3 regions of the Rhizobium mulingense genome follow, and region 2 is predicted to be linked to each of the others. Evidence: predicted binding sites of a transcription regulator. Region 2 holds the regulator's gene; each other region holds the start of a gene.

Region 1 (4,948 bases), on a different contig from region 2:
CTTGCCATCTATTTCCTGTCCGGCCGCTGGTTCGTGCGTGGCATCGCAGCCGGCGCAGTCAAGGGGTAACGCTTCCATGCAATCCGCCGTCTCCGTCAAGGATCTGAAGATCGCCTATGGCCACCATACGGTGATCGAAAAAATGTCGATCGATATTGCCCCGCAGGAGTTCCTGGTGCTGCTCGGCCCTTCGGGCTGCGGCAAGTCCACTCTGCTGAACGCCATTGCTGGCCTGCAGGAGATCGTTGCCGGTGAGATCTGGATCTCGGGCAAGAACGTCAGCTGGGAGGAACCGAAAGACCGCGGCATCGGCATGGTCTTCCAGTCCTACGCGCTCTACCCGCGCATGTCGGTCCGCAAGAACCTTTCCTTCGGCCTTCGCGTCGCCGGTCTGCCGAAGGCCGAGATCGAGGCCCGTGTCGCCCGTACCGCCGCTCTCCTTCACCTCGACACGCTGCTCGACCGGCGCCCGGCCGAATTGTCCGGCGGGCAGCGCCAGCGTGTCGCCATTGGCCGGGCGCTTGTGCGCGAAGTGGATGTTTTTCTCTTCGACGAACCTTTGTCGAACCTTGACGCTAAGCTGCGCAATGAATTGCGCGTCGAGATCAAGAAGCTGCATCAGCGCCTCGGCAACACCATGATCTACGTGACCCATGATCAGGTCGAGGCCCTGACCCTTGCCGATCGCATCGCTATCATGCGCGACGGCGTCATCCAGCAGCTTGCCTCGCCGGCCGAGATCTATCGCCGTCCGACCAATCTCTTCGTTGCCGGTTTCATCGGCGCGCCGGCGATGAACTTCGTCGAGGGCCGGATCGAACGGGGCCACGGCGCGCTAATCTTTCGAAGCAAGGGGCTTGCTGTCGATCTCTCCGGTTATTCCTTTCAAGCAGCAGCGGCGGAAGGACCCGCAACGCTCGGCTTTCGCCCCGAGCATCTCGTGCTCGACGGAGCGGCAAGTAGCCTGCCCACCATTTCCGGCCGCGTTTCCGTTGTCGAGCCGATGGGGTCTGATGCGGTCGTCTGGTTCGACTGGGCCGATCAAAGCCTCTCGCTCAGGCTGATGGGCGATGTGGCCCTGCAGCCGGCCGACGCCGTGGCTCCCGGGCTCGATATCGCCAAGGCGTCGCTCTTCGGCGCCGACGGGTCGCGGCTCTGATGCGCCGCCCCTTGGTTTTCTCGCAATCGCCGGCGCGCTGCCCTCCGCTTTGAGCAATTGCTCCAGAACAGGATTTGGAAAGACATGTCTGAGATCATCTATGATGCGCTGGTGATCGGCTCCGGCGCGGCGGGTTCCTTCGCGGTCAAAGAACTGACGGCGCAAGGGCTGTCGGTGTTGCTTCTGGAGGCCGGTCCGGCCGTTGGGCCTGGGGATTTCGACCCGGCGCGCAAGAAGGCGCCCGCCAGCAGCATCAATATCTGGGAGCGTGCGCGCGCCACGATCAAGGGGCAGCCGATCCAGGCGCGCGCGGCCTTCTTTACAGAGCGCTTCAGCCACTTCTTCGTCAACGACCGCAAGAACCCCTATACGACGCCGAAGGGCGAGCCTTTCCTGTGGATCCGCGGCCGCCAGGGCGGCGGGCGTCTGCACAGTTTCGGCCGCGTGCTGCTGCGCTGGACCGACGACGATTTCAAGATCCGGTCGCGCTCTGGAAAGGGCGTCGACTGGCCGCTCTCCTATGACGAGCTCACGCCGTTCTACGACGAAGTGGAGACCTATCTCGGGCTCTACGGCAACAAGGACGATGTGCCGACGCTGCCGGACGGGATCTATGCCAATCCGGCGGGTCTGACGCCCGCCGAACAGATCTTCAAGCAAGCGGTTGAAAGCCGTTGGCCGCAGAGGCGCGTCGTTTCCTGGCGCTACATCGCGCCGGACGCCGAACGCATGCCGCGGCCGCTTAAGGATGCCAAGGCCACCGGCCGGCTGACGGTCCGCTACGACGCCGTCGTTCGCCGCATCACGACGGATGAGAAAACCGGCCGCGCAACCGGCGCGGAATTCATCGACCGCAATACGGGTGAGATATCGATGGCCCGTGCCGCGACGGTGGTGCTGTCGGCCTCGCCGATCGAGAGCGTGCGGCTGCTCCTCAATTCGGCCTCGGCCCAACATCCCGACGGCCTCGGAAATAGCTCAGGCGTTCTCGGCCGCTATTTCATGGATCAGCTTCCCTGCCTCGCCTTCGGATCTTTTTCGAAGGCGAAAGGTTGGGCGCCCGACGAATCCGCTCCGACCGACCCGTTCTACAATCCCTCGGGTGGGATCTTCATCCCCCGTTTCGGCGAGGGTGACGCGGCCCGCGGCGATTTTGACTACCAGGGCAGCGTCGGCCGGGCGCCTGTTTCCGGGGACACCGATGCGCGTCTCGCCTTCTTCGGCTTCGGCCGCATGCTGCCCTATGCCGACAACCGCATCACCCTCGATGCCAGGCGCAGAGACGCCTGGAACATTCCCGTGCCGCATATCCGCTGCGTCATGCAGGCGGAGGAGCAGGCGTTGCTTCGCCAGCAGGAGGAAACGCTAATCACCATGGTGAGCGAAGTCGGCGGTGAGCTCGAATTCATCGGCTCGCCCACCGGCCTCAAGGAGATGGGTAAGGGCGCCTTTCCCGACACGGACGCCTTCAGCCGCTTCATGTTCCGCGTATGGTTCCGCAAGACCATGTGCATGGGCGCGGCCATCCATGAAACCGGCGGTGCGCGCATGGGTGAAAGCCCAGAAGCGTCGGTGCTCAACCCCTACAACCAGGTCTGGGATGCCCCAAACCTCATCGTCACCGACGCCAGCGCCTTCCCCGGCAGCGGCATCGCGGGCACGACGCTCACCGTCATGGCCCTGACGATCCGCGCCTGCCGAAACCTTGCCGATCGATATCGGGCGGGGCAGCTCTAAGCTGCAGTTGGAACGAGAGACGGGCGTAACCGTTTCAGCTCGATTAGTGGCCGTCATATAGCCTTCGTACTGACATGCTCCTGTCAAAACAACAGGAAGGAAAAAACCATGGCTCAAACACCGCAGGACCAACTCGACCGCATAAAGGCCGAAATCGCAGACAGCTTCGATGAGGAGCTGGAAATGCAGATGGAGGAAGACCGCCTGGACGATCTGGTCGCCGAGGGAATGTCGGAACCTGCCGAGCAGACGCTCGAGCGAAAGATCTACTTCCGCGAACTCTTCCGGCTGCAGCACGAACTGGTGCGGCTGCAGGATTGGGTCCAGCACAAGAAGCTGAAGGTGGTGGTGCTTTTCGAGGGCCGGGATTCGGCTGGCAAGGGCGGCGCGATCAAGCGCGTCACCCAGAGGCTCAATCCGCGCGTCTGCCGCACCGTCGCACTGCCCGCCCCGACCGAGCGTGAGCGCCATCAATGGTATTTCCAGCGTTACGTTCCGCACCTGCCCACAGCCGGCGAGATCGTGCTCTTTGACCGCAGCTGGTACAACCGCGCCGGCGTCGAGCGCGTGATGGGGTTCTGCACCCCCGACGAGCTCGAGGAATTCTTCCGCTCGGTGCCGGAATTCGAGCGCATGCTCGTCCGCTCCGGCATCGTGCTGATCAAGTACTGGTTCTCGATCACCGACGAGGAGCAGGAATTCCGCTTCAAAATGCGTATCCACGATCCGCTGAAGCAGTGGAAGCTTTCACCGATGGACATGGAAAGCCGTGTCCATTGGGAGGAATATACCAAAGCCAAGGAAGAAATGCTGGCGCGCACGCACACCAAGGAGGCGCCTTGGTGGGTGGTGCAGGCCGTGGACAAGAAACGGGCGCGGCTGAACTGCATCGCCCATCTTCTCGAGCAGATCCCTTACGAGGATGTGCCGAAACCGGAAATCGAGTTGCCGGATCGCATCCGCCATGATGATTACATTAGGGCGCCGGTTCCGGCTGAAATGTTGGTACCAGAGCGCTATTGAAGCATAGCCGCGCCGGATCGGCTCCCGGAGCATGAAGCCAGGGGTCGCATGGTCCCTGGACCCTTCTGTATAAACCACGAGGCGCACCAAGCTTGCCAACCATCAGCAGGTGCTTGCCGCGCAAAAATTGGATTTTATCTTGATACCCGTTCTGTTTGCTCTAGCCTTGCTCGGGTGAGGCGATGGACCAAGCTCATCTGGCAACAGGAGGTCGATCATGACACGTCGTTCGAAGCTGATTATCCAAGAGGTCGCATTGTCGGCCGTCTTGGCGGCCGGCGCCGTGATCGGCATTCCCAAGTTAACCGATCCGAATACGGCGGCCAATTATCCCCTGGCAATCGGGGTTTTTCTGACGATGTCGGCGGCCTTCCTGCCCTATGAACTTATCACCGGAAAGTCGTCCTGATGATCAAGCGACTTGCCGAGGCAGAAGCGTCTTGAAGTTTTGACCTGGCCGCACATCGGATCACGATCAGTCGGCTTGCCGAAACATCGATAATCCGCAGTCCGCCGGCTACGCCGCGCGAGGCGTGGCGTAACGGTAGACCGTCTGCGGCCATCACATGCCGTCAGGCAGCGATATCGGCCATCCGGTTCATTTCCTCGATGGCTTCATCGGGCAGCACGAGGCCGGCGGCGGCGAGGTTTTCCCTGAGATGGCCAACGGAGGAGGTGCCGGGGATCAGCAGGATGTTGGGCGCGCGACGCAGCAGCCAGGCGAGTGCCACCTGCATGGGTGTCGCGTCGAGGCGTGCGGCAACATTGGAGAGCGTCGAGGACTGCAGCGGAGTAAAGCCCCCGAGCGGGAAGAACGGCACATAGGCAGTACCCTCGCGGGAGAGTTCGTCGATCAGGCGATCGTCTGCCCGATGTGCCAGATTGTACTGGTTCTGCACGCAGACAATGTCGGTGATTCCGCGCCCCTCGGCGATCTGTCTCGATGTGGCATTGCTTAAGCCCACGTGGCGGACCAAGCCTTGTCGTTGGAGATCTGCAAGCACCGTCAGCGGCGCTTCTATCGACCCT
Region 2 (4,948 bases):
AGACGGCGATCACCCTGCCGATCGAATTCACTGAGAAGACGATCGACCCGAACAACAAGCGTGCGACTGATCCTTCGGTGCTGGTTGCCGCCAATTACCCGGTTCTGCTGCGCGAGGCGATCGTCAAGCAGCTGAACATCAATGCGTCGAGCAAGCCTGATGTGCGCGAGGCGACCGCCATGCTCTCCAAGGGCGCGCCGATCCAGCTGCGCGATATGGTCGTCGCCGATCCCTCGCTGATCGGCAAGACGGTCAATGTATCGCTGCTCGCCGACGCCAATATCGACAGCGCCAACAAGGGCCAGATCGATCTCTCCGTCGATGAGAAGAACCGCAAGGTCAACGACAAGCAGGTGACCTGGATGAACCAGCTGAAGGCGAGCGGCGCTCTCCACAAGCAGTTCAACACCGGCCTGTTCGTCAACGGCAATTCCAGCCGTCCTGAGGCGGCAGGCCTCGGCGTCGCTCTCATCGGCTCGCTCTACCTGATGCTGATCGTGCTGGCGCTTTCCCTGCCAATCGGCGTTGCCGCCTCGATCTATCTCGAGGAGTTCGCGCCGAAGAACAAGCTGACAGACCTGATCGAGGTCAACATCAACAACCTCGCCGCCGTTCCCTCGATCGTCTATGGTCTGCTCGGCCTTTCCGTCTTCATCAACTTCATCGGTCTGCCGCGTTCGGCTTCGCTGGTCGGCGGCCTGGTGCTGACGCTGATGACCCTGCCGACGATCATCATCGCCACCCGCGCGGCGCTGCGCGCCGTGCCGCCGTCGATCCGCGCTGCAGCCCTCGGTCTCGGCGCCTCGAAGATGCAGATGGTGTTCCACCACGTCCTGCCACTTGCCATGCCCGGCATCCTCACCGGCACGATCATCGGCCTGGCGCATGCGCTCGGCGAAACCGCGCCGCTGCTCTTGATCGGCATGGTCGCCTTCGTCGCCAATGCGCCAGCGACACCGCTCGAGCCCTCGACGGCCTTGCCCGTGCAGGTCTATATGTGGGCGAACGAGGCCGAACGTGCCTTCGTGGAGCGTACTTCGGGTGCCATCATCGTCCTGCTCCTGTTCCTGATTGTCATGAACATGGGCGCCATCCTCTTGCGTCGTCGCTTCGAGCGCCGCTGGTAAACGGAGTTAAACATTATGAACATGTTGACGGAAGCTGCAGTTGAAAAGGCGCTGGATCAGAAGATGAGCAACGTCCCGTATAAGATGATCGGCCAGGATGTCTCGGTTTTCTACGGCGAGAAGCGCGCGCTTTTCGATGTGAACCTGAACATCCGCGAAAACACCGTAACCGCCCTGATCGGCCCCTCGGGCTGCGGCAAGTCGACCTTCCTGCGAAGCCTCAACCGCATGAACGACACGATCGACGGCTGCCGCGTCGCCGGCAAGATCACCCTCGACGGCGACGATATCTATGATCCCGACATCGACGTCGTCGAGCTTCGCGCCCGCGTCGGCATGGTCTTCCAGAAGCCGAACCCGTTTCCGAAGACGATCTATGAAAACGTCTCCTATGGCCCGCGCATCCATGGCCTGGCCAAGTCGAAGGCCGACCTTGACCAGATTGTCGAGAGCAGCCTGCAGCGCGCCGGCCTCTGGAACGAGGTCAAGGACCGCTTGCATGAATCCGGCACCGGCCTCTCCGGCGGTCAGCAGCAGCGCCTGTGCATTGCCCGCGCCGTCGCCGTCAGCCCCGAGGTCATCCTGATGGACGAACCCTGCTCTGCGCTCGACCCGATCGCCACCGCCAAGGTCGAGGAACTGATTCATGAGCTGCGCGAAAACTACACGATCGTCATCGTCACCCACTCCATGCAGCAGGCCGCGCGCGTGTCGCAGCGCACCGCCATGTTCCACCTCGGCAACCTCGTCGAGGAGAACGATACCGACAAGATGTTCACCAACCCGGACGATCCGCGCACCCAGGACTACATCATGGGTCGCTTCGGCTGATTGCGGCAATCCGAAGCCTTCCCGTTATTCGAGGACAAAGCCCCATGGCATCGACACATATTTATTCTGCCTATGATGATGATCTGAAGTTCCTCTCCAGGCGAATTTCCGAAATGGGCGGCCTGGCCGAGCAGATGGTCGCCGAATCCGTTCGCGCCCTGGTCAACGGCGACACGGCGCTGGCGCAGAAGGTCATCTCTGACGATGTGATCCTCGATCACACCGAACGCGAAATCGGTGACAAGGCGATCGTCACCATCGCCCGCCGTCAGCCGATGGCCGCGGACCTGCGCGAAATCATGGGTTCGATCCGCATCGCCGCCGATCTCGAACGTGTCGGCGACCTCGGCAAGAACACCGCCAAGCGCGTCATCGCCGTGCAGAGCACCGGCGTTCCGCGCAAGCTCGCCCGCGGCCTCGAGCACCTGTCCGAGCTGGCGCTCGTCCAGCTCAAGGAAGTGCTCGACGTCTATACGACGCGCGCCGCCGACAAGGCGACCGCCATCCGCGAGCGCGACAACGAGATCGACGCGATGTACACGTCGCTGTTCCGCGAGCTCCTGACCTATATGATGGAGGATCCGCGCAACATCACGAGCTGCACGCATCTTCTGTTCTGCGCCAAGAACATCGAGCGCATCGGCGACCATGCCACCAATATTGCCGAAACGATCTACTACATGGCGACGGGAGCCCAGCCGGAAGGCGATCGTCCGAAGGATGACAGTGCCAACACCGTCGGTGCCGCCACGGAATAACCGTGTCGAGCCCATTGCGTGCGTGCCCGTTCGGGGCGCGCAAAGAGGTCGCAGCCAATTTCTGATTTTGCGCGGGATCCTGGCTTAAATCACTCCGGATTTAAGGATCATGCGCGAGGAGACGAACACGCATGATCCCGAGAGTTGCAGTTGTTGAAGACGAAGAGGCCCTCAGCGTGCTCCTTCGCTATAATCTCGAAGCGGAAGGCTTCGAGGTCGATACCATCCTGCGCGGCGACGAGGCCGAAATCAGGCTTCAGGAGCGCACGCCCGACCTGCTCATCCTCGACTGGATGCTGCCCGGCGTCTCCGGCATCGAACTTTGCCGGCGCCTGCGCATGCGGCCGGAAACCGAGCGTCTGCCGATCATCATGCTGACGGCGCGCGGCGAGGAGAGCGAGCGTGTCCGCGGGCTTTCCACCGGCGCCGACGATTACGTCGTCAAACCGTTCTCAACCCCCGAGCTCGTCGCCCGCGTCAAGGCGATGCTGCGCCGCGCCCGCCCCGAGGTGCTGTCCTCGGTGCTGAAATGCGGCGATATCGAGCTCGACCGCGAAACCCACCGCGTCCATCGTAAGAGCCGCGAGGTCCGCCTCGGTCCGACCGAATTTCGCCTGCTGGAATTCCTGATGTCGTCGCCGGGCCGCGTCTTCTCCCGCTCGCAATTGCTCGACGGCGTCTGGGGCCACGATATCTATGTCGACGAACGCACCGTCGACGTCCATGTCGGCCGCCTGCGGAAGGCGCTGAATTTCTCCAACATGCAGGACGTCATCCGCACCGTGCGCGGCGCCGGCTATTCGATGGAAGCGTGAGGCGCAGGAAGTGTGTGTGGTCGGCGTTCCCACCGGTGCAGCCTTTCCACTCGCAATGCGCCAGCGCAGCCTATGCGTGTTCGGCACCACTTCTCCTCCGTCATCCCAGGGCTTGACCCTGATCCATGCTGCTGGAACCGCGCGGCCATGGCATCCAACTGCAGACAAACAATTGAAGCCGCGTGCTTGGTTGTGGATCCCAGGAGCAAGCCCTGGGATGACGGAGTTTGGGGAGGACGACCGGCAAGAAGCGAGACGTCTGGAGCAACTAAGCTAGAGCGATTCAGCCTTTCATGGAAACAAGAGTCCTCTAATGGAGTCCTTGAAAAAACCGCTTCAGGCGTTTCCTGGAATTGATCTAAGATCTGGACGGGTTTGCGCTCTTTGCCGTATCAGCACCTAACGCCACAGCTCCGTCGCTCCACAAAAAAACGGGCCGCGCGGGCCCGTTTCGCATTTCCATGACTGGTCCGCTCGCTCAGCTGACCCGCGCTGCCGCCCGGCGCCGTTCATTGACCGGCTGATAGGCGAGCTTCTGATGATAGCTGCAATAAGGCGAATTGTCGGGGGATTCGCAGCCGCAGAAGTGGAAATCCTCCTTCAGCGGATCGCCGACCGGCCATTTGCAGGTGCGTTCGGTCAGTTCCGTCAGGCCGAGGCGGCGCGAGATCGGCACAACCACATTGCCCTTCGGAACATATTCCATTTCCTCGATCGTTTCGATCTCGATCTCTTCCTTCAGCATCGTTGCGCCCTGCTGGCGGGTAACGGTGCGGGTGGTAATTCGGGAGGCGTAGTTCGGCGCGCGCGGCGCCGATGTCTGGCGCTTCGGCGTGCGCGCCGCCGTCGCCGTGCCGCCGGCCTTGGCGCGGCCCGGCAGGCTCAGCCGGTGTACCTTGCCGATAACGGCGTTTCGGCTGACACCGCCGAGCTGCGCCGCGATCTGGCTGGCGCTGAGCCCTTCGGACCACAGCTTCTTGAGTTTCTCGACCCGCTCGTCTGTCCAGTTCATGCCCTGTCTCCACCTTTTGCGTTGGTGATGGCAGAATCCCTCACCGTTGTCCCGGAAGCCTCCGAAACAAGAAACGCTTGATCAATTTTGGTGACTAGTTCCGCCGCATGCAGTCTAGTAATTGAACTTTAACCTAGTGTGAGGCTGACTCCGTGACAAGAGTCGCGGGAATCCGGATGAATCGAATTCGTAGTTTTCCCCAACTTGCTGCCCCTGCGTGTCATTTCTGCAATAATGCCTGTTGAAGGCTGAAAATGCCGCTGTGCAAGCTTGCTGCATCCGCTAAGGCCGCAGTTTTGTTGACATTGCAGCGCGAAAAGGAAATAGTACCGATCGCCGCCGAAAGGCGGCATTTTTGATTTTTCGGGCCTGGTTTTCTTAGCCGGAGTCCGTACTTGACAACGC
Region 3 (4,948 bases), on a different contig from region 2:
CGCTGGCTCTTTGATGACATAGGGGGTTTCGAAGAAGAATTCCTCCAGATTATTCCCAGGGCCGTCGCGGTCGATGACCAGGAAATCGGAGGTCTGGCCGAGCGCCATCAGCGGATGATGCCAGATATTCCGGCGGTAGTTCACGCCCTGGTCCCCCCGCGCGAAGAACACCTGCGGCTTGCCCGGACGTCCGCCCTCGTCCTCGGAGACGACGACGAGGAAGGGCCGGCCGGAAATCGGCGAGAAACTCTGACTACCGAAGGGATGGCGCTCCATCATGTCGACATCATAGGGAAAGCGGCGCGGTTGACCGCGAAAGAGATTGATGATGACGCGCGCGCCCTCACCCGCCGCCTCGGCTGCCGCGAGCGCGTGAAAACGTTCGGTCGTGCCGCCATTGATCAGCCGCATCGAGGCCGGGTCGGCTTCGATCACCTCGCCGAAAGGGGCGAAAGCCGATCTGGTGAGTGGGCGGATGTCGAGAAATTCGGGCAACGGCTTCACTCACCTTCCGCATGCCAGTGACGAATGGCGTCGATCTCGACAAGAAGTTCCGGCAGGGTGCGATAGGTTGCATGCCAGATGTCGGAAGGATCAAGGGCGAAGACGTCTTCGAGGATCCGGTTGCCGGTGCCGCAGATTTTCGTCCATGGCAGGGTCGGATGCTCGGTCGCGAATTCCGGATGAGCTACGAGCAGTCGGGATGCCGCCGCGCCGATGGTAAAATGACAAAAGGCAACGGCCTTGAAGGTGAGATTGTCCTCGGCGAAGGCCGCCTCATCCATTCCGCCGACAAAATACAATGCCTCGGCGGCCGCCTTCTGCATTTCATTGAGATAGTCGATAGCACGCGGCTCGCTCATTCACCCTCCGGCAACATCGATGTCAGGCGCAGCAGTGCGATCCGTTCAACCTGCGCCGCTGCGGTCGCGAATTCTTCATCCCGGCCATTACGGATCCTCCTCTCGAAAGCCGAAAGGATGTCGTCTTTGCCGAGTCCTTTGACGGCGATGATGAAAGGAAAGCCGAATTTTTCGACATAGGCCGAATTGAGTTCATTGAAGCGGGCATGCTCGGCCGGGCTCAGCCGGTCGAGACCGGCTCCCGACTGCTCCTTGCGGCTGTCTTCTGTGAGTTCTCCTGCGATCGCCAGGCGCCCGGCGAGATCCGGATGGGCTCTGAGCACGCCAAGACGCTCTTCCCTGCTTGCCGCCCGAAAGACGGCGGCAAGCGCCGCATGCACGCCTGATGCTGTCAACGGCTCCCTCACACTGCCTTTGTCATAGGCACGCTCAGCGATGAAAGGCGAATGTTCGAAGACGCCGCCGAAGCGAGAGACGAAATCCTCGCGCGACAGCATCAGAGCGCGTCCGGTTGGTGGTGCTGATGCCAATGCTCGGCAATCTCGATGCGGCGCGGAATCCAGACCTTATCGTGCTTCAGCACATATTCGATGAAGCGCTTCAGCGCCGCCGCCCGGCCGGGCCGTCCGACGAGGCGGCAATGCAGGCCGACCGACATCATCTTCGGGCTGCCCGCCTTGCCTTCTTCGTAAAGCGTGTCGAAGGCATCCTTCAGATAGGTGAAGAACTGATCGCCGGCGTTGAAACCCTGCGGCGTGGCAAAACGCATGTCGTTCGTTTCGAGCGTATAGGGAATGATCAGGAAGGGTTTCCCGTCGACGCCCTTCACCCAGTAAGGCAGGTCGTCGGCATAGGAATCGCTGGAATAGAGGAAACCGCCCTCCTCCTGCACCAGCCGCAGCGTATTGTCGGAAGGCTTACCCTGATACATGCCGTAAGGCCGCTCGCCGGTCAGTTCGGTGTGCAGGCGCACGGCTTCGAGAATATGCTTGCGCTCAAGATCCTCAGGGAAATCCTTATATTCCAGCCAGCGGTAGCCATGGCTGGCGATCTCCCAGCCCGCCTCCTTCATGGCGGCAACGGCCTCGGGGTTTCGCGCCATCGCCAAGGTCACGCCGTAGACGGTCGCCTGCACCTTGAGATCGGTGAACATCCGCCAGAGCCGCCAGAAGCCGGCGCGCGAACCATATTCGTAGATCGATTCCATATTGAGATTGCGCTGCCCCGGCCAGGCGGCTGCGCCGACGATCTCCGACAGCAGGTTTTCGGACGCCGGATCGCCGTCGAGGATCGAGCTTTCGCCACCCTCCTCGTAATTGATGACGAACTGCACGGCAACGCGTGCCTCGCCCGGCCATTTCGGATCGGGCGTCTGACGCCCATAACCGACGAGATTGCGCGGATAAGTCTCGGATACCATCAAATCACCTTCTGAAAAGACGGGGAACGGTATCATCCGCAGCCGGAATGTCGAGACGGAAACTGCGCGGCAGAATTTATCCTTTCAGGACAGTCACTTAGCTTAACGCCACTCAGGCGATCCTGCGCGCGCTGACCTTGCCCATAGGGTGCAGCGAGTGGACGCGGAAGGGACCGCCGGTACCCTCTTCGATCATCAATGCCACGTTCGAAACCATCACCGGCTCCTTCAGGACGGGTTCAAAGATCGTTCGCAGCGCCGGTTCGATGCGGGGCATGTCGATCGCATTGATGGAGCCTGTCACCGGCATATGAAAGCGGAACTCGTCCATAACATAAGGATTGCCCCAACGATGTAGATTGGCGAACTGCGCCGCCGACAATCCATCCGGATCGCTGCGCTCGATGTCGGCCTCGCTCAGCGGCGCGCGGTAGCGATCGAACTCCTGGACGATCGCCGAAGCCAGATACTGGATCTGCTCACAAGGAGCGCTCGGCATCAGGCTGTAGAAACTGCCGAGCCGGGCAATTTCGAGACGTGAAATCTGGAAGGGAGCGAATGTCCCGGTAAAACGCATGAGATCGCGCAGGAGTTGCGGTTCGGACATATCGCCGGACAGATGGAACGGCGCCTTCAGAACGCCGTGGAAACCATAGCGCCGCGGCACGGCGGTATGGAAGGCGATCTCGTGAATGCCGAGGCCGCGGACAGCCGGAGGCTCCAGCATATCGCCGGAAAATACGTTTCGACCGAGCCAATTGGCGGCCACGAGCGACAGCGGGTCGCTCGCCGGAGGCGTGAAGCAAATGGCATAGCGCATGCAATTTCCTCCATCAAGGAAGTGAGCGCCGCTGAAATTGGGCGCTGCCGATGCGCAAGCAGATAGGTGATTTGCATGACAGAATAACGAAACACAGCTGTACCTAACTCACGTTTAACGTGAAGCCGCAGCGATATGGCTTGAAATCGCAAAGCTTTCCGGCAGGAAAAAATCGCAATCTGTATCGCATGCGATACAAACCGCCGCCTCCGCCAGCCGGTGGGCAAGGCCGAAGCTGACCTTGAAACCGCCGGTCAATGCGATGAGCCGCGGGTGGTCGGGATGGCGGCCGATCATCGGATCGCGGTCGATGGCCTTCGGGCGAAGCCCCGCCCAGCGTTCGACGATCGGCGCGTCGCGAAGGATCGGAACGATGGTGCGGGCCGCCTCGATCAGCGCGTCGAGCTGGGCATCGGTGGAAAAGGGATCGTCGAAGCGGTTCTCGCTGGTGCTGCCGATCGCCGCATGCCCGCCTTCATGCGCGACGACATAGAGACCGTCGAGGAAGATCGTCGGCAGTGCCGGATTGATCTCCGCCTTCAAGAGCGCCGCCTGCCCCTTCACCGGCTGGCCGAGCGGCTGTTTCAGCCCAGGCGTCAGATCCTGCAGCAGGGGAAAAGACCGATGGCCGGCGGCCAGGATGCAGCGGCCGAAGCTGACGATTTCACTGCCTATCGCGGCCGTGCCTCGGTCCGGATCGAGATCGGCAACATCGGCGTTTTCCATGATGCGCACATGTTTTGCTTGCTGCAGGAAGGCGATGAGCACTGAGATCAGCGAGCGGGGGGCGACGCGGCCGGCAAGCGTATCATGTACGAAACCGCTTTCGCCGGCAGAGGCCTCGACCCAGCCATCTACATCGGGCCTGTCGAGCACATGCCAGTGGAACCGGCGCTCGCCTGCCCGCCAGTGGCGCTCGGCGTCCTCGGAATGGCCGCGGGCTATACGGTTGAGATGCGGTTTCGGCAGCGGGATCAGCCTTCCGGACCTGTTATAGCAGGCGGAAAGCCCGGTTGCCGCTTCGAGCGCCGCGATTTCGGCTTCGAGCGAGACCAGCGCATCGAACTGGAACTGCTTCTTCTGCGACCAGCGGTCCGGCATATGCGGCATCAGCGCCCCGAGCAGGCCACCGCTCGCACCTCTGCCCAGCCTGCCGGCATCGGCAAGAAGGGCGCTTATGCCGCGCCGCTCGGCATGCACGGCCGCCCAGAGGCCCATGATACCGCCGCCGACGATCAGCAGGTCGCAAGAAGATTGACCGGACGCCGGCACAGGACTATCGGCTTTTTCCATGACAGACGTGAACCCAGATCAGATTGGGGCTGGCGCGCCGCAGCCGCTCGAATGGCGCGACGGCGATATGCCCTATTCCACCGCCTTTGGCGATCATTTTTATTGCCAGACGGACGGACGGCTGGAATGCGGCCACGTCTTCCTCACCGGCAACGGCCTGCCGAAGCGCTGGAGCGGGCGGCACACATTCGTGATCGGCGAACTCGGCTTCGGCACCGGCCTGAACTTCGCCGAGACCTGGCGGCAATGGAAGCGGCATCGCGCCGCCGGCCAGCATCTGCATTTCATCTCCTTCGAACTCCATCCGATGCGCGGCGAAGAAATCGGCCGAGCGCTCTCGCACTGGCCCGAGATCGATGCCGAGCGTGACGCGCTGACAGCGGCCTGGCCGCAAACGCCTGATGGGACCGTCTCGCTCGACCTCGACGATCAGACGAGGCTCAGCGTCGTCTGCGGCCCGGCCCTCGACGGCGTCAAGACGGCGAAGCCGGGCTTAGACGCCTGGTATCTCGACGGCTTCGCCCCGTCGCGCAACGGCGACATGTGGTCGGA

Evidence for each region. Region 2 encodes PhoB, which activates phosphate uptake and scavenging genes when phosphate is short. Its sites were predicted from a motif close to TGTCATNNANCTGTCAT; they were not measured.
Region 1: the regulator PhoB is predicted to act here: its motif matches at 2,948-2,964, upstream of ppk2 (polyphosphate kinase 2).
Region 3: the regulator PhoB is predicted to act here: its motif matches at 3,179-3,195, upstream of PYR71_RS09090 (DUF1045 domain-containing protein).

What each region holds. Positions count from the first base shown of each region.
Region 1 is NZ_JARFVE010000003.1:136,354-141,301, reverse strand. It holds gene PYR71_RS05620 (carbohydrate ABC transporter permease) at 1-69, shown strand, start outside; gene PYR71_RS05615 (ABC transporter ATP-binding protein) at 77-1,159, shown strand; gene PYR71_RS05610 (GMC oxidoreductase) at 1,244-2,896, shown strand; gene ppk2 (polyphosphate kinase 2) at 3,005-3,919, shown strand; gene PYR71_RS05600 (hypothetical protein) at 4,137-4,328, shown strand; gene PYR71_RS05595 (aldo/keto reductase family oxidoreductase) at 4,492-4,948, opposite strand, start outside.
Region 2 is NZ_JARFVE010000002.1:505,291-510,238, reverse strand. It holds gene pstA (phosphate ABC transporter permease PstA) at 1-1,127, shown strand, start outside; gene pstB (phosphate ABC transporter ATP-binding protein PstB) at 1,143-1,958, shown strand; gene phoU (phosphate signaling complex protein PhoU) at 2,003-2,716, shown strand; gene phoB (phosphate regulon transcriptional regulator PhoB) at 2,848-3,531, shown strand; gene PYR71_RS02610 (GcrA family cell cycle regulator) at 4,010-4,543, opposite strand.
Region 3 is NZ_JARFVE010000004.1:35,793-40,740, reverse strand. It holds gene PYR71_RS09110 (ureidoglycolate lyase) at 1-495, opposite strand, end outside; gene PYR71_RS09105 (HepT-like ribonuclease domain-containing protein) at 501-863, opposite strand; gene uraD (2-oxo-4-hydroxy-4-carboxy-5-ureidoimidazoline decarboxylase) at 860-1,360, opposite strand; gene puuE (allantoinase PuuE) at 1,360-2,283, opposite strand; gene PYR71_RS09090 (DUF1045 domain-containing protein) at 2,396-3,103, opposite strand; gene PYR71_RS09085 (NAD(P)/FAD-dependent oxidoreductase) at 3,218-4,396, opposite strand; gene mnmC2 (tRNA (5-methylaminomethyl-2-thiouridine)(34)-methyltransferase MnmC2) at 4,395-4,948, shown strand, end outside.